One region of the Mesorhizobium sp. B2-4-17 genome, then DNA from elsewhere that is predicted to be linked to it. Evidence: predicted binding sites of a transcription regulator. Region 1 holds the regulator's gene; each other region holds the start of a gene.
What was found. The regulator PhoB, encoded in region 1, activates phosphate uptake and scavenging genes when phosphate is short. The targets are predictions, from matches to a motif close to TGTCATNNANCTGTCAT.

Region 1 (7,495 bases):
GTCATGCGGTCCAGGGATGCGACAGTGCGGCGCTTCGCCTTCACGGACATGGTGTTTCGGGAGGCTACACGCTCTTCTGCCGTCCTCGTCCTGCTCATCCTCAGCGGCGTCGCCATCTCGTTGTTTGCCGGCTCATGGGAAGCCCTGTCTAAGTTCGGCTTTTCCTTCCTGACGACCGAGGCATGGAACCCGGTCACCGAGAATTTCGGCGCCCTGTCGCCGATCTACGGCACCATCGTCACGTCAGCCATCGCAATTCTGATCGCCGTTCCCATCGGCATCGGCATCGCCGTCTTTCTTACCGAACTTTGCCCGCGGCCGCTGCGGCGCCCGATCGGCATCGCCGTCGAGCTTCTGGCCGGCATCCCTTCGATCATCTACGGCATCTGGGGCCTGTTCGTGTTCGCACCGTTCCTGCAGACGACGATACAGCCTTTCATCATCGACATCTTTCACAACGTGCCCGGGCTCTCCAGCCTGTTCGCCGGCCCGCCCTATGGCATCGGCCTACTGACGTCGTCGCTGATCCTGGCCATCATGGTGCTGCCGTTCATCACCTCGATCACCAAGGACGTGTTCGACACAGTGCCGGCGGTGCTGAAGGAATCGGCCTACGGCATCGGCTGCACAACCTGGGAAGTCACGCGGCGCGTGGTCATTCCCTACACCCGTGTCGGCATTATGGGCGGCGTTATGCTCGGCCTCGGCCGCGCGCTCGGCGAAACCATGGCGGTGACCTTCGTCATCGGCAACGCGCATCGTATCAGCGCCTCGCTGTTCGCGCCGGCGACGACGATCTCCGCGACGATCGCCAACGAATTCACCGAAGCCGACGGCCAACTCTACACCTCTTCACTGGTGGCGCTCGGCCTGATCCTCTTCGTCATCACCTTCATTATCCTTGCCATCGCACGCTATATGCTGATGCGCATCGACGCCCGCACGGGAGCCTGACCGATGTCGACGTCCCTGGCACTCCACAACAGACGCAAGAGAAGGAACGGCGTGATGATGGCGCTCTGCGTCGTCGCCGCCGGCATCGGCCTTGCCTGGCTGGCGCTGATCCTCGGCGCCCTGGTCTACAAGGGCCTGTGCGGCGTTTCGCTGGCGGTCTTCACCGAGATGACGCCACCGCCCGGCGATGCCGGCGGCCTGCTCAACGCCATCTATGGCAGCATCGTGATGACCGTCATCGGCGTCATCGTCGGCACGCCGATCGGTGTGCTGGCCGGTACTTACATGGCCGAATACGGACGCTTCTCGAAGCTGACCACGGTGGTGCGTTTCATCAACGACATCCTGCTGTCGGCGCCGTCGATCGTTATCGGCCTGTTCGTCTATGAGTTGCTGGTGCGGCCGATGGGGCACTTCTCCGCCATCGCCGGCGCCGTCGCGCTGGCCATCCTGGTCATCCCGGTGGTGGTGCGCACCACAGAGGACATGCTCAACCTGGTGCCGAACGCCTTGCGCGAGGCCGGCGCCGCGATCGGCGCACCGCGCTGGGTGGTCATCCGCTCTGTCGCCTATCGTGCCGCGCTTTCCGGCATCGTCACCGGCATATTGCTGGCCATCGCCCGCATCTCCGGCGAGACGGCGCCGCTGCTCTTCACCGCGCTCAACAACCAGTTCTGGTCAAGCAATCTCAACGCGCCGATGGCCAGCCTGCCTGTCACCATCTTCCAGTTCGCTCTCAGCCCTTACGAGGAATGGCAGCAACTGGCGTGGACCGGCGCACTTATAATCACCCTAACGGTTCTCGGGCTGAGCATCTTCGCCCGCAGTCTTACCGGACGCAGAGAGGACAGATGAAACCGATGTTGTCCACCGAGTTGAACGTGGCCGAGGCTGCCGTGGAAAAGGCCAAGATCGAGGTCAAGAACCTCAATTTCTACTATGGCCAGTCGAAGGCGCTGAAGGACATCAGCCTGTCGCTGCCCGAGCGCAGTGTCACCGCCTTCATCGGCCCTTCGGGCTGTGGGAAGTCGACGCTGCTGCGCGTCTTCAACCGCATCTACGAGCTCTACCCGAGGCAGAGCGCCGAGGGTCAGGTGCTGCTTGACGGCCGGAACATTCTCGACCGCTCGCAGGACCTCAACCTGCTACGCACCAAGATCGGCATGGTGTTCCAGAAGCCGACGCCGTTTCCGATGTCGATCTATGAAAACATCGCGTTCGGCGTCAGGCTCTATGAGAAGATCAGCAAGGCCGAGATGGACGGCCGTGTCGAGCAGGCGCTGAAGCGCGCGGCTCTGTGGACCGAGGTCAAGGACAAGCTCAACGCCAGCGGCCTCAGCCTTTCGGGCGGCCAGCAGCAGCGTCTTTGCATCGCCCGCACCGTGGCGGTGAAGCCGGAGGTCATCCTGCTCGACGAGCCGGCATCGGCGCTCGACCCGCTGTCGACCGCCAAGATCGAGGAATTGATCGACGAGCTGCAAGCCGACTACACGATCGTCATCGTCACCCACAACATGCAGCAGGCGGCGCGCGTGTCGCGCCAGACGGCTTTCATGTATCTGGGCGAGCTGGTCGAGTTCGATCGTACGGAGAAGATCTTCACATCGCCCCGCGAGAAGCGCACGCAGGACTATATCACCGGCCGCTTCGGCTGATCTCACGCATACGAGGACCAGGATCATGGCCGAACACACAGTCGCTTCTTTCGACGAGGATCTCGGACAGATCAGCAGGCTGATCAGCGACATGGGCGATCTCGCCAGCTCGATGGTCGGCGGCGCCACCAAGGCGCTGCTGAACTCCGACAACGCGCTGGCACAGCGCGTTGTCTCCGACGACGTCATCATGGACGCGCGCCAGCGCGAACTCGACGACCGCGCCATCACGCTGATCGCCAAGCGCCAGCCGATGGCCGACGATCTGCGGCATGTCGTCGGGTCGATCCGCATGGCCGGCGACCTCGAACGCATTGGCGACCTTGCCAAGAACATCGCCAAGCGCGTCGGTACGGTCGGCCTGTCCACCACGCCGCGCGACCTGTCGCATTCCATCGACGCCATGGCGCAGCTGGTGCTGATCCAGGTGCAGGGCGTGATCGAGGAGTATGCGGCGCACGATGCCGAGGCCCTTGCCAAGCTGCGCGCCGATGACGAACGTATCGACGTCAAATACACCTCCGTGTTCCGCGAACTTCTCACCTACATGATGGAGGATCCGCGCAACATCACGGCTTGCACGCATCTGTTGTTCTGCGCCAAGAATCTCGAGCGCATCGGCGACCATGTGACCAACATCGCCGAGAATGCCTACTATGTGCTGACCGGTACGCAGCTGCCCGCGAATCGTCCGAAGCAGGACGAAACGGCGATGTCGGCGCCGGCGGCTTGATCGTCAGAGCGGTTCACCGTTTTACGGAAAACCGCTCTCTCTCTTGTTTCCATGCAATTCCGGACGGAAAACCGCTTCACACTTTTCCTGGAATTGCCTTAGAGGTGACCAGTCGATGATCGCGCCACGCATCATGGTGGTGGAGGATGAGGAGCCACTCGGCGTGCTCCTCCGCTACAATCTGGAATCGGAAGGCTACCAGGTCGAGGTGGTCCCGCGCGGCGACGAGGCGGAGATTCGCCTGCAGGAGAACGTCCCCGACCTCCTGGTGCTCGACTGGATGGTGCCGGCGGTGTCCGGGATCGAACTCTGTCGCCGGCTAAGGATGCGGCCCGAGACCGAGCGGCTGCCGATCATCATGCTGACGGCGCGCGGCGAGGAAAGCGACCGCGTGCGCGGCCTTTCGACCGGCGCCGACGATTATCTGGTCAAGCCGTTCTCGACACCGGAATTCATGGCCAGGGTCAAGGCGCTGCTGCGCCGCGCCAAGCCGGAAGTGCTGTCCAGCGTGCTCAAGGTGGGCGACATCGTGCTCGACCGCGAATCACATCGCGTCTACCGCAAGAAGAGCGAGATCCGGCTCGGGCCGACCGAATTCCGCCTGCTCGAATTCATGATGCGTCATCCCGGCCGGGTGTTCTCGCGCAGCCAGCTGCTCGACAATGTCTGGGGGGAGACGATCTATATCGACGAGCGCACGGTGGACGTGCATGTCGGCCGGTTGCGCAAGGCGGTCAATAACGGCCGCATGCCCGACGTCATCCGCACCATTCGTGGTGCGGGGTATGCAATCCGCGAGGATTGAGCGCGACTTTATTCAGGCCACGTTCTTCCCGGAGCCGGCTTTCGCCTGCATGCCCGGCGCGAAAATCTCCTGGTCGACGAAGGTCAGCGCCCGCATGGCGCAGCCCTCGCGGATCAGCGGCAACTCGTTGGGCTCGGTGTCGAAGGAAATCGATTTCGAGTGCTGGCCGCCGGCGGTCTGGGCGATGGCCTCGCGCAATGCCGGCTCGATCAGGTCGAAGGCGGCGGCGCTGACGCCGACCATGGCGACGGGGGCGGGATCGATCAGCGCGAACAGGCTGCCGAGGCCGTAGCCCAGCGCCTCGCCGGCCCTGCGGTAGGCCTCGCGCTCGGGCCCGTCCGTTTGCCGCGCCGTCGCCGCCAGCGCCCGCATCTGCGCGTCGCTGACATCGGCGACCGGCTCGGTGTCCTCGCTGAGCTGCCTGGCGTTGCGCCAGATGGCGTAATTGCCGGCATAGGCTTCGACGCAGCCGCGCCGCCCGCAGCGACAGAGCGCGCCGCCTGGCCGATGGATCATATGGCCGAATTCGCCGCCCGAGGAATGGGTGCCGGTGAAGAGCTCGCCCTTCAGCACCAGGCCCATGCCGATACCGTGCGAAAGGAGAATGGCGATGAAGTCGTCGCGGTAGCGCTCCGGATCGCGCCAGCGCAGCGCCACCGCCATCATGTTGCAGTCATTCTCCACGGTGGCGGGGATGCCGAACTCGGCTTCGAGTATGTCGGCGAAGGCGATGTCGGTCTGCGGCGTGATGGGCGACCACAGCATTGCCCGGGCATCGGTGTCGGTGATGCCCTGGATCGCCAGCGCGATACGGGCGACGCTGCGCACGTCGAGGTCGGGATCCTCCAGGCGCCGCCGCACGATGGCGACGCATTCGCCGATCAGTGCATCGCGCGACATGGTCAGCGTATCCAGCCGGCGCTGTTCCTCTGATATGACCTGGCCGGCATAGTCGATGACGGCGACGGACAGGAAATTCAGCGACAGCACCACGGTCATCACCGTTGCGGCTTCCGGATTGAGGCCAAGCCCGACCTGCGGCCTGCCGCGTTTGAGCGCGCCGGCCTCGCTCGGCTTGCCTTCGGCCAGGATACCTTCGCCGATCAGATCAGAGGAAATCGCCGATATGGTGGAGTGGCTGAGGCCGGTGGTCGCGGCGATTTCGGTGCGCGAGGGCTGGCCGGCCCGGCGCACGGCCGCAATCACCATTGCGCGGTTGCGCCGGCGCAGATCGTCGTGGCGGATTCCGACCGACATGCCTTTCCAATATCCTCCCGGTCGCCGCGGCTCGTCGTGCCCCTCGAACACTGCGGCAACAGATCAAATACTGGCAGAAGCGGCCGGCGATGTCATTTATTTATTGCGGGGCCCGAAAAAAGGTTCTCGGCCCTGAAAATCCATCAGAATCATTGTTGACAGCCTTCCGGCTATGCATCACTATTTTTTTTGAGGCTCGAAAAAATAGAGCCTTTGTGCCGGCCTTCGGGTCAGTTTGGTCGCGCCATACGCGGCGCAGGGAGGATATCATGAAGAGATTCGCAGTCGCCATCCTGGCGGGTGTCGCCATGTCACTGACGCTCGCGTCGGTCGCGCAGGCGAAGGGTAAGGTCATCGGCGTTTCTTGGTCCAACTTCCAGGAAGAGCGCTGGAAGACCGACGAGGCCGCCATGAAGAAGGCGATCGAGGCCGCCGGCGACAAGTACATCTCCGCCGACGCACAGTCCAATCCCGGCAAGCAGCTCACCGATGTCGAGAGCCTGATCTCGCAGGGCGCCAATTCGCTGATCATCCTGGCGCAGGATGCCTCGGCCATCGGCCCGGCCGTCCAGAAGGCGCTGGATGAAGGCATTCCGGTCGTCGGCTATGACCGCCTGATCGAGAACAAGGACGTCTTCTACCTGACCTTCGACAACAAGGAAGTCGGGCGCATGCAGGCCCGCGCGGTGTTCAAGGTCAAGCCGGAAGGCAACTACGTCTTCATCAAGGGCTCGGGCGCCGATCCGAATGCCGACTTCCTGTTCTCGGGCTCGATGGAAGTGCTCAAGCCGGCCATCGACAGCGGCAAGATCAAGAATGTCGGCGAGGCCTATACGGACGGCTGGCTGCCCGCCAACGCCCAGAAGAACATGGAGCAGTTCCTGACCGCCAACGACAACAAGGTCGATGCCGTGGTCGCCGCCAATGATGGCACCGCCGGCGGTGTCGTCGCGGCGCTGACCGCGCAAGGCCTTGCCGGCACAGTGCCGGTGTCGGGCCAGGACGGCGATCACGCCGCGCTGAACCGCATCGCGCTCGGCACCCAGACCGTGTCGGTGTGGAAAGACGCGCGCGAGCTCGGCAGGAATGCCGCCGAGATCGCCTCGCAACTGGCCGACGGCAAGAAGATGACCGACATCGCCGGCGTGAAGGACTTCACGACGCCTGGCGGCAACACCGTCAAGTCGCTGTTCCTGACCCCGGTCGCCATCACCAAGGACAATCTCAACGTCGTCATCGATGCCGGCTGGATCAAGAAGGACGAAGTCTGCGCGGGCGTCGCCGCCGGCACCGTCGCGGCCTGCAACTAAGCTGGCCTGTTTCTCTCAGATATAGACGCCGCGGCCCTGGAACGGTTCAGTGTTTCTTGAATCGCTGAACCGTTCCAGCCCATTGTTTCCCACAATTCCGGACGGAAAACCGCTACGCACTTTTCCTGGAATTGCTTTAAGGCGGCGTTTTCTCAAAAAGATTTGTGTTTCCGCATCAGGCGGATAGCTTCTAGGCTGGGCTCCGGCGTCCGCGCCAGACGGCGGCCAGTGGGAGGAAATCATGACCGACACGACGTCCAACCCGCCGCAGGTCGATACCGCACGCGCCTCGGAACTCGGCGCGGTCGCCCGCTTCCTGAAGGCAACCGAGATCGACACCCGCATGCTCGGCATGATCGGCGCCCTGTTGCTGATCTGGGTGGGGCTGCACGTGATTTCGAGCCTGCGTCTGGGCGTCAATCCGCTCGATTTCGACAGCCGCACCTTCCTCACGCCGCGCAATCTATGGAACCTCTCCGTACAAAGCTCCGCGGTCGCCATCATGGCCTGCGGCATGGTGCTGGTCATCGTCATGCGCAACATCGACCTGTCCGTCGGCTCGGCCGAGGGCCTGATCGGCATGGTCATGGGTTTCGCCCAGGTGCATTTCCTGGTTCGGTTCGTCGGGCTTGAACTCGGCAATCCGTGGATCTGGGTGCTCGCGCTGGTCATCGGCCTGGTCCTGGGCCTGCTGATCGGCGCCTTCCAGGGCTTCATCATCGCCTATCTCGAAGTGCCCGCCTTCATCGTCACGCTGGGCGGCCTGCTGGTCTGGCGCGGC
Region 2 (7,495 bases), on a different contig from region 1:
GACGGGCCGGTCGACATGCTGGTGGCGGATTTTTCCACGCCCTCGGCGCTGCGCGCCTACGCGCGCTTCGATGCGGATCGGCTCGAGGCACTGGTCGCGGCCGGCGAGACGTCCCAGCAGACGCTGCTTGGCAGCGGTGTGCTGGCGCTGACCATCGACCAGGGCGCCCATACGCAACGCTATCAGGGCATCGTCCAGCTCGACGGCGAAACACTGGAAGACGCGGCACGCACCTATTTCCGTCAGTCGGAACAGATTCCGACCGACATCAGACTCTCCGTGGCCAAGCTGCTGACGCCCGGCGTCGGCGGCGCGCGCGAGCAGTGGCGTGCCGGCGGCATCCTGGCGCAGTTCCTGCCGCAGGCGTCCGAGCGCATGCGCGTCCCGGACCTGCATGGCGGCGATGGCGATCCGCGCGAGGAGATCCATGATCCCACGGACAATTCCTGGCAGGAATTGCTGGCGCTGCTCGGCACCATCGAACCGACGGAACTGATCGATCCCACGATCGGCGCCGAGCGGCTGCTTTACAGGCTGTTCCACGAGCACGGCGTGCGCGTCTTCGGCGGCGTCCCCGTCGCCGACCAGTGCTCATGCTCCAGGGACAAGATCCGCGGCATCCTCGAAGGCTTCTCCGCGCAGGAGATCAGGGACAGCACCGAGGACGGCGGCATCCATGTCGCCTGCGAATTCTGCTCGAAGCAATATGACTTCGACCCGGCGGAATTCGCGGCGGCGAAGTGAAATACCGGTCTTCTCCCCTTTCACGGGGAGAAGGTGCCGGCAGGCGGATGAGGGGCAGCGCAACCTTCGGCAGTGATCGCGCGGATCCACCCAGCGCTTGTATGTTCCCACGAGCTGCCGCCCTCGTTGCCCTGATGGGCATTTCTCCCCGAATAGTGACGCCATCGCAGCGGACCTCGCCAATCGCCGAGGTCTAATTCACGGTCCGCTTTGTCCCCGGCAGGTCGAGCGAGAAGGCGGGGATGGCGATGTCGAACGTCTCGCCGCGTTTGTTGCGCATCGTGTAGTGCCCGACCATGATCCCTGACGGCGTCGAGAGCGGGCAGCCGGACGTGTATTGATAGCTGTCGCCGGGGTTGAGTTCGGGCTGGTCCCCGACAACGCCCGGCCCGCGCACCTCCTCGACCCGGCCCGCTCCGTCGGTGATGTGCCAATAGCGCGACAGAAGCTGCACGAACTCGTCCGACTGGTTGTCGATCGTTATCTGATAGCCCCAGACGTAGCGGTTCTCCGAAGGGTCCGAACGATCCTCGAGATAGAACGGCCTGACCTGCACTTCAATGTTGCGCGTGACGGCGCGGTACATGAGCGGCTCCAAAACAATCCGGTACCTTTCGGCGCTCCCAGCGAGCAGGTCAACGTGCGCGTCTTGTCGCGCGTGACCCTGAAAGGCAGGTGGCGGCAAAGAATGTCATTTAAGTGACACATGACAATGGTGGTGTGGGCGACTCGGCGCTCTGCCGACCTGTTGAAACGGCCGTCACGCGCGCCGTCTTTTCTGGAGTGACCAGATCTCGATGGAACTCACTCTCATAGCCGCCTCGCTCTCGACCGCACTCATCCTTTCAAACGCCGCCAGCATTGCGCTTGCCACCTCACAGCTGAAACGGCGCACTACGATCGCACCGCCAGCCGGCAAATCGCTGCCGGTGTCGATTGTCGTACCATCGCGTGGCGTCGAGCCGTTCACGCACGAGACACTGGAGCGCGCCTTCTCGCTTGACTGGCCGCGCTATGAACTGATCTTCTGCGTCGCCCATGCGGACGATCCGGTGGTCACGCTGATCCGTGCCACCATGGGGCGCTTTCCCAAAGTGCCAGCCCGCCTGTTGATCGGCGATGACCGTATCAGCGCCAATCCCAAGCTCAACAATTGTGTCAAGGGCTGGGAAGCGGCGCGCCACAACTGGGTCATTCTTGCCGATTCCAACGTGCTGATGCCGAGGGACTACATTCAGCATTTGATGGCGGCATGGCGGCCGGATACCGGCCTTGTCTGCTCGACGCCGATCGGTTCGCGGCCCGATGGCTTCTGGGCTGAGGTCGAATGCGCCTTTCTCAACACGCTGCAGGCGCGCTGGCAATATGCCGGCGAGGCGCTTGGGCTAGGCTTTGCCCAGGGCAAGAGCATGCTGTGGAACAAGCCCATGCTGGATGCCAATGGCGGCATTCGCGCGCTGGCCGCCGAGATCGCCGAGGACGCCGCCGCGACCAAGCTGGTGAACGGGCTTGGCCTGCGCGTCAATCTCGTTGCCGCGCCTTTCGAGCAGCCGCTCGGCCGGCGCACGCTTGGCGAGATCTGGTCGCGCCAGGCCCGCTGGGCTCGCCTGCGCCGCGTCACCTTCCCGCTGTTCTTCGCGCCTGAAATCCTGACTGGTGCCGTGGTGCCGCTGCTGCTTGCGCTGGCCGCGGCGGCAAGCGCCGGCTTCAGCCTGCCGCTCACGGCCATCGCCGTTTTGGCGGCCTTCTACCTTCCGGAATGTGCCCTGGCCTGGTCCAAGGGCTGGTACCTGTCATCGCGCATCGTCGCGGCGATCATGGTGCGCGACCTCATCCTGCCGGCGATGTGGGCACGTGGCTGGCTCGGCGGCGCCGTCGACTGGCGCGGCAATGCGATGACCATCGGCACCAAGGCGACCGAACTGGAGGAGACGCCGTCGAGCGCCTGAAGCCGCGTAGGCAGGCCTTACTTGGCCGTCTGCAACGCCTGCGCGATGTCTTCCAGAAGGTCGTCGGTATCCTCAAGGCCGACCGACAGCCTGAGCGTACCTGGCCCGATGCCGAGTTCGGCGCGGGCCTCGTCCGTCAGGTTCTTGTGGGTGGTCGTCGCCGGATGCGTGATCAGGCTCTTGGCATCGCCGAGATTGTTCGAGATCAGCACGATGTCGAGCGCGTTCTGCAAGGCGAAAGCCGCCTGCTTGCCGCCCTTGACGTCGAGGCAGATCAGCGTCGAGCCGCCCGACATCTGCTTCTTGACGATATCCGCCTGCGGATGGTCGGCGCGGCCGGGATAGATCACGCGGGCGATCTGCGGCTGCTCGGCGAGGAAGTCGGCGATCTTGCCGGCGCTTTCCGTCTGTTGGCGCACGCGCAGCGGCAGCGTCTCCAGGCCCTTCAGCAGCGTCCAGGCATTGAAGGGCGACAGGCTGGGGCCGGTATGGCGGAAATAGTCGTGCAGGTTCTTGTCGATCCACTCCTTGTCCGACAGGATCACGCCGCCCAGACAGCGGCCCTGGCCGTCGATGTGCTTGGTCGCCGAATAAACGACGATGTGGGCGCCGAGCTGCAGCGGCTTCTGCTGCAAAGGCGTGGCGAAGACATTGTCGACGACAAGCCGTGCGCCGATCGAATTGGCAAGTGCGGCGACTGCCGTGATGTCGACCACTTCCAGCGTCGGGTTGGTCGGGCTTTCCAGGAAGAACAGCTTGGTGTTCGGCCTCACCGCCTTTTCCCAGTTGGCGATGTCGGTGCCGTCGACCAGCGTCGCCTCGATGCCGTAGCGCGGCGCCAGCGTCTCGACCACCCAGCGGCAGGACCCGAACAGCGCGCGCGCCGCCACGATGTGGTCACCGGCCTTGACGCTGCACAGAAGCGCCGCCGTTACCGCAGCCATGCCGGATGCCGTGGCGCGGGCATCCTCCGCACCTTCCAGCGCACACATGCGCTTCTCGAACATATCGACGGTCGGATTGGCGTAGCGCGAATAGATGAAGCCCGGTTCCTCGCCCTTGAAACGGGCTTCGGCGGCCTGCGCCGTCTCATAGACATAGCCCTGGGTCAGGTATATCGCCTCGGAGGTCTCGCCGAAGCCGGAACGCAGGGTCCCGCCATGCACGAGGGCTGTCTGAGGCTTCCAGTTGCGCTTCTTGGTGCTCATTGCTTTTGTTCCAGACACAAAAAAACCGGCCGCGAAAGTCGCAACCGGTCCATACGGCCTTGCGGCCCGACGGTCCTTTAGCGACTTGTTTAACGTGGCTGCAAGCCGACCGGCCAAATCACCACGGGATAACGACCCTTTAGACCCGCGCCACGCTTGCGTCAATTGCCGGCTTCATTAAGAGGGTTGTACCAGACCTCGCCCGGCCTTCGAGCGGAGCAAGACTTTGCGGCAGACAGGCATTCTTCCCGATCAGGACATTTCGGCGCTGTTCCAGTCCGGCGCGCTGAAGTCGCCACGCGCGCTCGATGTCGACCAGATCCAGCCGGCGAGCCTTGATCTCAGGCTCGGCGACAAGGCATGGCGGGTGCGGGCTTCCTTTCTGCCCGGTCCAAGCCACAAGGTTTCGGAAAAGCTCGATCGGCTGCAGCTTCACGAGATCAACCTGACCGAGGGCGCGGTGCTGGAAACCGGCTGCGTCTACATCGTGCCGCTGCTCGAAAGCCTGGCATTGCCAGCCGACATTTCTGCATCGGCCAATCCGAAAAGTTCGACCGGGCGGCTGGACATCTTCACCCGTGTCATGACCGACCGGGGGCATGAGTTCGACAAGATCGCCGCCGGCTATACCGGTCCGCTCTATCTGGAAGTCAGCCCGCGCACCTTCCCGATCGTCGTGCGCACCGGCTCGCGCCTGTCGCAGATCCGTTTCCGAACGGGCAATGCGCTGCTCTCGGAAGCCGAACTGCATGAATTGCACCGCGCCGAGATGCTGGTCGCCACCGAACCGCCGAACATTTCGGGCGGGGGCATCGCGCTGTCGATCGACCTCAATGGCGACAGTGACGGGTTGATCGGCTATCGCGGCAAGCATCACACCGGTCTCGTCGATGTCGACAAGCGCGCGGCGCAGGATGTCCTCGATTTCTGGGAGCCGATCCACAAGAGCGGCGCCGGCGAACTGGTGCTCGATCCCGATGAGTTCTACATCCTCGTCAGCCAGGAAGCGGTACATGTGCCGCCGCTCTACGCCGCCGAGATGACGCCGTTCGACCCGCTGGTCGGCGAGTTCCGCGTCCACTATGCCGGCTTCTTCGATCCGGGTTTCGGCCATTCGGCGGCCGGCGGCACCGGCAGCCGGGCGGTGCTCGAAGTGCGCAGCCACGAAGTGCCGTTCATCCTCGACCACGGCCAGATCGTCGGCCGGCTGGTCTACGAGCACATGCTGAAGCGGCCGCAGGCGCTCTACGGCACCGATCTCGGCTCCAACTACCAGGCGCAGGGCCTCAAGCTCTCAAAGCATTTCCGCGCCGCGCGCTGATCCAGGCGAGATTCAGTAGGGATCGACCCCAATCCCGTCAGCTGCGAAACAAATACTCCGTCGCGGCGCCAAGACAGGAATGAAAGTGGCCGATAAACAGCAGTTCGCGTACGGACAAGCGCTTTCGACCCCAAAATCCCTCGGTCTGCTTCTCCTCATCGAGCGGAGAGCTCGCCCCTGAATCCAGAGGGAACAACTGCTTGTCGAGGCATCCGAGGACATGGGCTCTGGCGGAGTCGATACCGCAGGGCCCGGCATTGTCATTCAGCTTGTCAGCGCGAAGCGCGGAGGTCATGCGATCCGCGTTGCGCATCAGAAAGCTGGTTTGTGTCTTCGAGTAACCCGTCGCCAGAAGCCGGTTCGTCATTGCTGAGCGAGCTTCGCGGTAGGATTGTGCGCTGCATTGACCAGCGCTGTAAGTGGCAACGGAAGAGCAGGCGAGGAACAGAGCCACGCCCGCCAACAGATTGCCACGCCGTGTCACGCGCATTTTTTCTCAGCTATCTCAAAGCGCCTTCACGACCACACTCACCGGCTGCTCGATCTCCAGCGGATTGCGCAGCGGCAGTCCGAAATCCCCGGCCTCGATCTCGAACACGTCGCCGGCCTCGGTCCTGATGCCATCGGCGAAGGACAATGTCGCCGTGCCGAACATATGCACATGCACATCGCCCGGCTGGCGGAACGCCGAATATTTGAAATGATGGTGTTCGAGATTGGCGATGGTGTGCGACATGTTGGCTTCGCCCGACAGGAACGGCTTTTCCCACAGCGTCTTGCCGTCGCGCACGATGCGCGATGTGCCGCGGATGTCGGAAGGCAGCTCGCCGATCAGGATCTCCGGCCCGAACGAGGCGTTGCGCAGCTTGGAATGGGCTAGGAAGAGATAGTTCACGCGCTCGGTCACATGGTCGGAAAACTCGTTCGACAGCGTGAAGCCGACGCGGAACGGCGCGCCGTCGTCGCCGATGACATAGATGCCGGCGATCTCGGGTTCTTCGCCGGCGTCCCTGGCGAACGCCGGTGACAGGAGCGCGGCACCCGGCGCCACCGCCATCGTGCCGTTGCCCTTGTAGAACCATTCCGGCTGCACGCCGACCTGGCCCTTCGCCGGTTTGCCGCCTTCCAGGCCCATGCGGAACATCTTCATGGAATCGGTGAGCTGTTCCTCGCCGTCGGTGCTGAGCTTCCTGTGCATGGAATCGCGCGTCGCCGCCGAACCGAGATGCGTCAAGCCGGTGCCGGTCAGATGCAGGTGCGCCGGATCGGGGTGATTGATCGGCGACAACAGCCGCCCCTTCTTGTAGGCGGCGTCGAGATCGACCGTCTCGCCGAGCCCCTTGCGCTCGATCAGGGTGGCGAGGCCGATGCCGGTGCGGGCAGCCTCCATCGCCAGCGAATAGACGCTGCGGGCGCCGTTGATGATCCGGGTCTTGCCGCCGCTGCGGGCAACGACACGGATGGTCTCGGCGTCGTCGAGAATTTGCGAGATCAGCATGATCAGTCCTCTCTCATGTGCCTTGGCATGGCTCCCAGCTGGGCAAACCTTCCCAAGCGCGGCTGGAACGTTGTCCATGCCACGGGTGAAATTCTCCGTTCGGATTGCGCTCGCGGGCCTGTCCCTTGAGGGAACTTCTTCGTGCCAGTCGGTTGCCGGCAGCGCCGCGGTGTGACCCGTATGCCTTCCTGGTGCCCTCAGCCCTTGTTCTTGTTGTAGACGTCGAACACCACGGCACCGAGCAGCACCAGGCCCTTGACGACCTGCTGCCAGTCGACATTCACACCCATGATCGACATGCCGTTGTTCATCACGCCCATGATGAAGCCGCCGACCACCGAACCGATGACCTGACCGACGCCGCCCATCGCCGAAGCGCCGCCGATGAACACGGCGGCGATGACGTCGAGTTCGCTGCCGAGGCCCGCCGCCGGCACCGCCTGTCCAAGGCGCGCCGCGATGATCAGACCGCCAAGCGCCGACAGCACGCCCATGTTGATGAACACGTAGAGGGTCAGCCGCTCGGTGTTGATGCCCGACAGGAGTGCGGCCTTGGGATTGCCGCCCATCGCGTAGATGCGGCGGCCGATCGTCATGCGCTTGGTGACGAAGACGAACAGCGCGATCAGCGCCGCCATGACCGTCAGCACGACCGGAAAGCCCTTGTAGGTGGCGAACTGATAGACGAGAAACAGGACAAGCGCACTGATTACCAGCGTCTTGACGGTGAAGAGCGAGAACGGTTCGGCCTGATAGCCGTGCCGCTCACGCGTGC
Region 3 (7,495 bases), on a different contig from region 1:
GCGGCCATGTCTTGTCTTTCTGGTTGACCATGATCTCTTCCGAAAAACGGTCTAGAGCATGATGCCGAAAAGTGTGAAGCGGTTTTCGGACGACATCATGCTCTAGCTTTTTGATTTAGAGACGGATTCAGATTTCAGGTCGACTCGACCTGAAATCATCCGGCTCTAGGCGTTCATCATAAAAGCCTGTTCGCCGACCAGCTTACGGCGCAGCCAGGCGGAGAACTGGTCGACGAGGAAAATGGTGGTGAACAGGAGCAGGACCAGCGCCAGCGTCTTGGCGCCGAAGCCACGCGAGATGGAGAGCTTCAGTTCCTCGCCGATACCGCCGCCGCCGACCGCGCCGATGATGGTCGAAGCGCGCACGTTAATCTCGATTCTGAGCAGCGTGTAGGACATGAAATTGGGCAGCACTTGCGGCAGGTCGGCGAAGCGCACCCGCTCGAACCAGTTGGCGCCGACGGCGCGCAGGCCCTCCTCGGGACGCATGTCGATGTTCTCGTTGATTTCGTAGAACAGCTTGCCCAATGCGCCGATGGAGTGCAGGCCGATGGCGATGATGGCGGCGATCGGACCGATCGAGACGATGGCCGCGAACAGGCCGGCGATGACGATCTCGGGGAAGGCGCGCAGCAGTTCCATGAACCGCTTGACGATCAGCCGCAGCACCGGATGGGGCGTCAGATTGCGCGCCGCGATGAAGGAGAACGGCACGGCAAAGACGAAGCCGACGAAGGTCGAGACCAGCGCCACATTCACGGTGGTCAGCATCAGCTCGAAATATTCGGGGACGTAGAACCCGCCCCAGACATAGACGCGGCCGAGCGGGAAGTTGAATTCCTGGGTGCCGGTATCATGTGGCGAGGCGATGTCGAACAGGGCCCGCCAGACGTCGTTCCAATCCTTGGGAACAAGCCAGCTCAGGAAATCCAGAAGGTGGGGCAGCCGGTCGAAGAAATGCCCGGCATTGGCTTCGTCGGCGAACCACATGCTGGCGAACATCGCCACGAGCAGCAGGGCGACGCCCAACGCCGTATAGAAGCGGCGAAGCGACGTCTGGCGTCGCCAGGCATCAGCCATCTGGTGGGGGGCGCCGGAAGGGGCGGGAACGGAAAGGGTCATGATCGGGGATGCAAAAAGGGCGGCGCTTTCAGCACCGCCCTTTCCGATTTCATCATCAGCCGCCGATGGCTGCCTTACGGGCTTCGACGATGACGCTGTAGAAGTCCGGCTTCACCGGAACGTAACCGGTGAAATCGCCGCCTTCGACGCCTTCGAAGCAAGCCTTGTCCTTCTTGGGCAGGTCGGTGAAGAAGGCCGTGAGCTTTGCAGTCATCTCGTCGCCGAGCGCGGTGCGCACGACCAGCGGGCCGTTCGGGATCAGGCCCGAGCGCCAGACTTCGACGAAGTCGTTAGGGTCGACGGCGCCCTTGGCGACTTCCTTGTGGAAGGTGCCGGAGCTGTAGCCGTTCTTGAAGTCGCCGATGCCCGAGGAATCGTCGACCGCGACATCGACCTTGCCGTCGCGCACGGCCAGAACGTTGTTCTCATGGCCGCCGTTGAACTGGGTCGAAGCGAAGAAGCTATCGTTCGGCATGCCGGTGGTCTTCGGAATCTGGGTCAGCGGGATCAGATAGCCCGAGGTCGAGTCCGGGTCGGCGTAGCCGAGTTTCTTGCCCTTGGCCGACATGATGTCCTTTATGCCCGAGGACTTCAGCGCCATGCCGATCGAGTAGTAGCCGGTGGAACCGTCGGTCTGTTTGGTGGTGAGGATCGGGGTGACGGCTTTCGGGTCCTTGATGTAGACGCTGGCATAGCCGGAAGCGCCGAGCTCGGCGAAGTCGAGCGTGCCGCCGAGCAGGCCCTGGATGACGCCGTCATAGTCGGCGGCGGGAAACAGCGAGACCTTCTCGAAGCCGAACTCGGTCTTCAGGTGGTCAGCCAGGCACTGGTAGTTGCGCAGGCGGTCGGTCTCGTTTTCACCGCCGAGAATGCCGACGCGGAATTCTTTCATGTCGGCGGCATGGGCCATGCTGGTGGCCATCGCGAGCACCGAAACGGCGCCAAAAATCATTTTCCTGAACATATGACGTCTCTCCTGTAGGTTCCGGCCCCGCGCCGGCAGCGTTCTTGATTTTGACGGTGCCCTTGACGCGGGCGGACGATCCAGTACGGCTTTTCTTGGCCCATGATCTTTCCCGAAAAACGAATTCCACTTTTCGGGATTATGGGCTCAGTATCCCGGGAAAGCGGGTTCGAGCGGTCCGGCGGATGCGGTAATCTTTTGTTTGTAGGCAACGCTGGTCGAGGTGATGGCCTCCGAGATTTCGCTGCCATTGGCATCGGCGCCGTAGACAAGACGCACGGCGTCGCGGTCGAGTTCTTCGGGCGGACCGTCGAAGACGACCTTGCCGGCGGCCATGCCGATGATTCGGTTGCAATAGGCGCGGGCGGTGTCCAGCGTGTGCAGGTTGGTGACGACGGTGATGCCTTCGCGAAGGTTGATGTCCTGCAGCGAATCCATAACCACCTTGGCATTGAGCGGGTCGAGCGAGGCGATCGGCTCGTCGGCGAGGATCACCTTGGGCTGCTGCATCATGGCGCGGGCTATCGCGACGCGCTGCTGCTGTCCGCCCGACAACGTGCCGGCGGGCTGGAGCGCCGTGGGCGCGATGTCGAGCCGTTCCAGCGCCGCGACCGCCTCGGCGCATTCGGCGCGCGAGAACATGCCCAGAAGATTGGACAGGGTCGAACGATGGTTTAGTTTGCCGAGCAGCACGTTGGTCAGCACGTCGAGACGCGGCACCAAGTTGAACTGCTGGAAGATCATGGCGCAGTCGCGCTGCCAGCGCCGCAGTGGCGAACCACGCAGCCTGGAGACCTCGGCGCCGTCAAAAAAAATCGACCCCTGGCTGGGATCGACAAGACGGTTGATCATGCGAAGAAGGGTCGACTTGCCAGCGCCGGAACGGCCAATGATACCAACCATCTGACCCTGCGGGATCGAGATGTTGACGTCGCTGACGGCGGTGTTCTTGCCAAATCGTCGGCTGACACCGCGGATTTCGAGCGTGGCAGAGGTAGCTGACATGGGGCCGGGCTCCAGTCCAGTCGCGATTGAAGGTCTGTTGGGTCTTCGCTAGCGCAGCGCCATGAACCTGCGGTGTCGGATTGATGTCAGTTTTGTTACTACCCACAGGCCTGCGCCAGGCGTTTGGAGGGGACGATCAGCCGAGCACCAGCAGTTCCTCGAAATGCTTCATGTCATGGAACGCACAGAATGCGGGATGCTTGATCTCGATCACCGGGGCCTGCCGTACGAAAAGCGCAAGGCAATCGTCGAACAGCGCCTGCCATGCCGACGCCCTGTCATCCGCAAACCGTTGGATCTGATAAGCGAAGGTGATGTGAAAGACGTAGGTTTCGTGATCAGGGTGCCGGTATCCGAACGCCACCGCGAGTGCGTCGCGCCATTCGCGCATGATGCGCACGTCCTCGTCCGTCGCGCCGGCAACGGTAAGGCCGGTCGGCACGACCTCGATAACCTTGATGTTGAAGGGAGGCAAGCCTTCGAAACCCTTCAGGCGTTCCAGATAGAGGCGGGTCATGGCGTCGATGCTGGTGTCGAGCGGCACGTCCTGTGGCCAGTAAGGCAAGCGGCGGCGATATTCGATGATGCCCTGGAACAGCGTCATGTGCAGGCTGGAGACCGGCGTGAAGGCAAGGCGGTCGGCGTCCGGCATTGCCATCATCCGATCGCGCACGGCCAGCACCACCGCTTCGGAGGGCGAGCCGCTGACCAGATGGCTGACGACGGTGTTGCCGGGCTCGAGGAGAAAGTTGCCCGATGCATCGTAGCGCGTGCCAAGGTGCGCCGGCGGCGTCGGATTGGAGCCGGCAAAGAATCCGGCGAGCGAGGATCTGACGGTGTCGGGCATTTCGATCTCCTTGGGGAGATGGCCTCCTGTCCGAGTCCTGTGTCAAGGGTATGAAACGGACCCCTCCTCAACAACGATGCACTGAGTTATCCGCCGTACTTCTCCAGAAACGCCTCGGCCTCGAGTTCGCGAAAATCGTCGAGCGAAGCACGCAGCCTCGCATGGTCCCAGTCCCACCAGGCCAGCGCCTGATAGCGCTCAGCGGTGCGGCGGTCGAAGCGCTCGCGGATCGGTTTGGCCGGCACGCCGGCGACGATGGTGTAAGGCGCGACATCCCTGGAGACCACCGCACCGGCGCCGACCGCGGCGCCGTCGCCGACGGTGACGCCGGGCAGCACGGTCGAGCCGTGACCGAGCCAGGTGTCGTGACCGATGGTGACGCGTTTGGCACGGCGCTGCGCAAAAAACTCGCTCTCGTGCTCGGCATCGTCCCAATAGTCCGAGGCGCGGTAGGTGAAGTGATGCAGCGTCGGCCGCCAGGTCGGGTGGTTGGTGGCGTTGAGGCGCACGCTTGCCGCAATGTTGGCAAACTTGCCGATCGTCGCGCACCAGACGGCGCAGTCCTGCATTATGTAGGAATAGTCGCCGAGCTCGCTCTCCGAAACCCGGCTGCGGTCGGCGATCTCGGTCCAGCGGCCGAGTGTCGAATTGTGTACCTCCGCCGTCGGGTGGACCAACGGTGTCTCGGATAACTTCCTGGTCATGCGGCGAGTTTTCCCGGAGCGAAAGCTGTCACGTCGATGACGCGGTCGGCGACCGCCTCTCGGACATCATGGTCGTGGAAGATGCCGAGCAGCGCGACGCCCGCTGCCTTCTTGGCGGCGATGAGTTCGATCACCACGTCGCGGTTCCTGGCGTCGAGCGAGGCGGTCGGCTCGTCGAGCAGCAGGATCGGATGCTCGGTGATGAAGCCGCGCGCTATGTTGACGCGCTGCTGTTCGCCGCCCGAGAAGGTGGCCGGTGGAAGCGCCCACAGTTTTTCCGGCAAATTGAGCTGCGCCAGCAAGTCGCGTGCCTTGCCACGCGCCTCCTCGCGTTCCTCACCCCGCTCGACCAGCGGTTCGGCGACGACATCGAGCGCCGAGACGCGCGGCACGGTGCGCAGGAACTGGCTTACATAGCCGATGGTTTGCCGGCGCACGGCCAGCACGGTGCGCGGGCTGGCACTGGCGAGATCGATCAGGCCGCCTTCATGGCTGACGATGATCTGGCCTTCGTCGACGGCATAGTTGCCGTAAAGCATTTTCAGGATCGAGCTCTTGCCGGCCCCGGAGGGACCGCCTAGCACCGTGCATTCGCCAGCCTTGATCGAGAACGAAACAGCTGCGACGACCGGCAATTTGATGCCGTCGCGCAGATGCATGGTGAAGCTTTTGGCGACATCGGAGACAACGAGCGGGGTTGGCATCAGAAAGTCCTCCGGTCGCCATTCGATAGTGATCCTGCGTGGAGCCAAGCGCCCCCCTCTGGCCTGCCGGCCATCTCCCCCTCAAGGGGGGAGATCGGATGTCGCGTCGGCTTTCGCCAATCTTCAACGTTGCAGAATGAGCGAGGCAAAAGAGCCGCTGATCTCCCCCCTTGAGGGGGAGATGGCCGGCAGGCCAGAGGGAGGTACGCCGGAGCGAGCATGATCAAACCTGCAGAATCGAGGAAACGAGAAGCTGGGTGTAGGGCGCGCGCGGGTCGTCGAGCACGCGGTCGGTGAGGCCGCTTTCGACGACGCGGCCGTCCTTCATCACCATCATCCGCTGCGACAGCAGCCGAGCCACGGCGAGGTCGTGGGTGACGACGATGGCGGCCAGGCCAAGATCGGTGACGAGCCCGCGCAAGAGATCAAGCAGGCGCGCCTGCACGGAAACATCGAGGCCGCCGGTCGGCTCATCCATGAACACCAGGCGTGGGCCGGTGACGAGGTTGCGGGCGATTTGCAGGCGCTGGCGCATGCCGCCGGAAAAGGCGCGCGGTTCGTCGTCGATGCGGTCTTCCTCGATCTCGACTCGCGACAGCCAGTCGACGGCGGTGGCGCGGATCTTGCCGTAGTGCCGGTCGCCCACGGCCATCAGCCGTTCGCCGACATTGGCGCCGGCCGACACCGTCATGCGCAGGCCGTCGGCCGGGTTCTGATGGACAAAGCCCCAGTCGGTGCGCATCAGGAATCGGCGCTCGGCCTCGCTCATGCGGTAGAGCTCGCGGAACTGGCCGTCGCGCATACGATAGCTGGCGGTGCCGGAGGAAGGCAAAAGCCGCGTCGACAGGCAGTTGAGCAGCGTCGTCTTGCCGGAACCGGACTCGCCGACGACAGCCAGAACCTCGCCCGGCCACAGGTCGAACGAAACGTTGTCGCAGCCGACGCGCGAGCCATAGAATTTGGAAAGCGCCGAGACGCGGAGCAGCGGTTCGTCGGTCATTGTGCCGCCTCCATTTTTTCCGAGGCAAGAAGGCTTTCGGGGGCAAGATGACCGCGATGGCCGTCTTCGCGCCGCTTCTCGCAATGGTCGGTGTCGGAGCAAACGAACATGTGGCCGCCATGGTCGTCGAGGATGACCTCGTCGAGATAGACATTCTCGGCCCCGCACAGCGCGCAGGGCTGGTCGAAGGTCTGTATCTCGAACGGATGGTCCTCGAAGTCGAGGCTGACCACGTCGGTGAAGGGCGGCACCGCGTAGATGCGCTTTTCGCGGCCGGCGCCGAACAGCTGCAGGGCCGGCGAGCGATGCATTTTCGGGTTGTCGAATTTCGGCGTCGGCGAGGGATCCATCACATAGCGGCCCTCGACCTTGACCGGATAGGCATAGGTGGTGGCGATGCGGCCGTGTTTGGCGATGTCCTCATAGAGCTTCACATGCATGAGGCCGTATTCCTCCAGCGCATGCATTTTCCGCGTCTCGGTTTCGCGCGGTTCGAGGAACCGCAGGGGTTCAGGAATCGGCACCTGGTAGACCAGAACCTGGCCTGCACTCAGCGGATGTTCGGGGATGCGGTGGCGGGTCTGGATGATGGTGGCGCTGGCCGTATCGGTGGTCACCGCGACATTGGCGACCTTCTTGAAGAAGGCGCGGATCGAGACGGCATTGGTGGTGTCGTCGGCGCCCTGGTCGATGACCTTCAGCACATCGTCCGGTCCGATGATCGAAGCGGTGACCTGGACGCCGCCGGTGCCCCAGCCGTAAGGCATCGGCATTTCTCGCGAGGCGAACGGCACCTGGTAGCCGGGGATGGCGATGCCCTTCAGGATCGCGCGGCGGATCATCCGCTTGGTCTGTTCGTCGAGATAGGCGAAGTTGTAGCTGGCGATGTCGGTCATGCTGAGACTTCCAGTCCTTTGGCATAGCGCGCCAGCCGCTGGTTCAGCGTCCCGGTGTGCAGTTCGAACATGTGGTTGTCGTCGTCGTAGAAATAGATCGAGCGGCCCTCACCCTCGACGCGTGGGCGCGGCGGGCGCATCTCAAGCCCGAGCTTGCCGACGCGCTCGGCATAGCGGTCGAAATCGGCGTCATCGATCTTGAAGGCGACGTGATTGTAGCTGCGCTCCGGCAGCGGCTCGCCTTCCATGATGG

Region 2: FJ548_RS05300 (ceramide glucosyltransferase) is a predicted target of PhoB. The motif match lies at 1,434-1,450, and genes of this name have one in related genera.
Region 3: phnC (phosphonate ABC transporter ATP-binding protein) is a predicted target of PhoB. The motif match lies at 3,164-3,180, and genes of this name have one in related genera.

What each region holds. Positions count from the first base shown of each region.
Region 1 covers NZ_VFUX01000020.1:83,233-90,727, reverse strand. Annotated here, with positions in the region: gene pstC (phosphate ABC transporter permease subunit PstC) at 1-954, shown strand, start outside; gene pstA (phosphate ABC transporter permease PstA) at 958-1,809, shown strand; gene pstB (phosphate ABC transporter ATP-binding protein PstB) at 1,806-2,609, shown strand; gene phoU (phosphate signaling complex protein PhoU) at 2,635-3,342, shown strand; gene phoB (phosphate regulon transcriptional regulator PhoB) at 3,458-4,147, shown strand; gene FJ548_RS17295 (ROK family protein) at 4,160-5,404, opposite strand; gene xylF (D-xylose ABC transporter substrate-binding protein) at 5,674-6,714, shown strand; gene FJ548_RS17285 (sugar ABC transporter permease) at 6,956-7,495, shown strand, end outside.
Region 2 covers NZ_VFUX01000004.1:147,115-154,609, forward strand. Annotated here, with positions in the region: gene FJ548_RS05290 (Hsp33 family molecular chaperone) at 1-744, shown strand, start outside; gene apaG (Co2+/Mg2+ efflux protein ApaG) at 938-1,330, opposite strand; gene FJ548_RS05300 (ceramide glucosyltransferase) at 1,542-2,693, shown strand; gene FJ548_RS05305 (O-succinylhomoserine sulfhydrylase) at 2,711-3,901, opposite strand; SAM riboswitch at 3,959-4,036, opposite strand; gene FJ548_RS05310 (2'-deoxycytidine 5'-triphosphate deaminase) at 4,128-5,222, shown strand; gene FJ548_RS05315 (hypothetical protein) at 5,260-5,712, opposite strand; gene araD1 (AraD1 family protein) at 5,728-6,720, opposite strand; gene mmsB (multiple monosaccharide ABC transporter permease) at 6,918-7,495, opposite strand, start outside.
Region 3 covers NZ_VFUX01000027.1:30,343-37,837, forward strand. Annotated here, with positions in the region: gene phnE (phosphonate ABC transporter, permease protein PhnE) at 1-8, opposite strand, end outside; gene phnE (phosphonate ABC transporter, permease protein PhnE) at 166-1,122, opposite strand; gene phnD (phosphonate ABC transporter substrate-binding protein) at 1,178-2,086, opposite strand; gene phnC (phosphonate ABC transporter ATP-binding protein) at 2,234-3,091, opposite strand; gene FJ548_RS21155 (DUF1868 domain-containing protein) at 3,228-3,938, opposite strand; gene FJ548_RS21160 (DapH/DapD/GlmU-related protein) at 4,025-4,642, opposite strand; gene phnL (phosphonate C-P lyase system protein PhnL) at 4,639-5,346, opposite strand; gene phnK (phosphonate C-P lyase system protein PhnK) at 5,570-6,346, opposite strand; gene FJ548_RS21180 (alpha-D-ribose 1-methylphosphonate 5-phosphate C-P-lyase PhnJ) at 6,343-7,242, opposite strand; gene fosX (FosX/FosE/FosI family fosfomycin resistance hydrolase) at 7,239-7,495, opposite strand, start outside.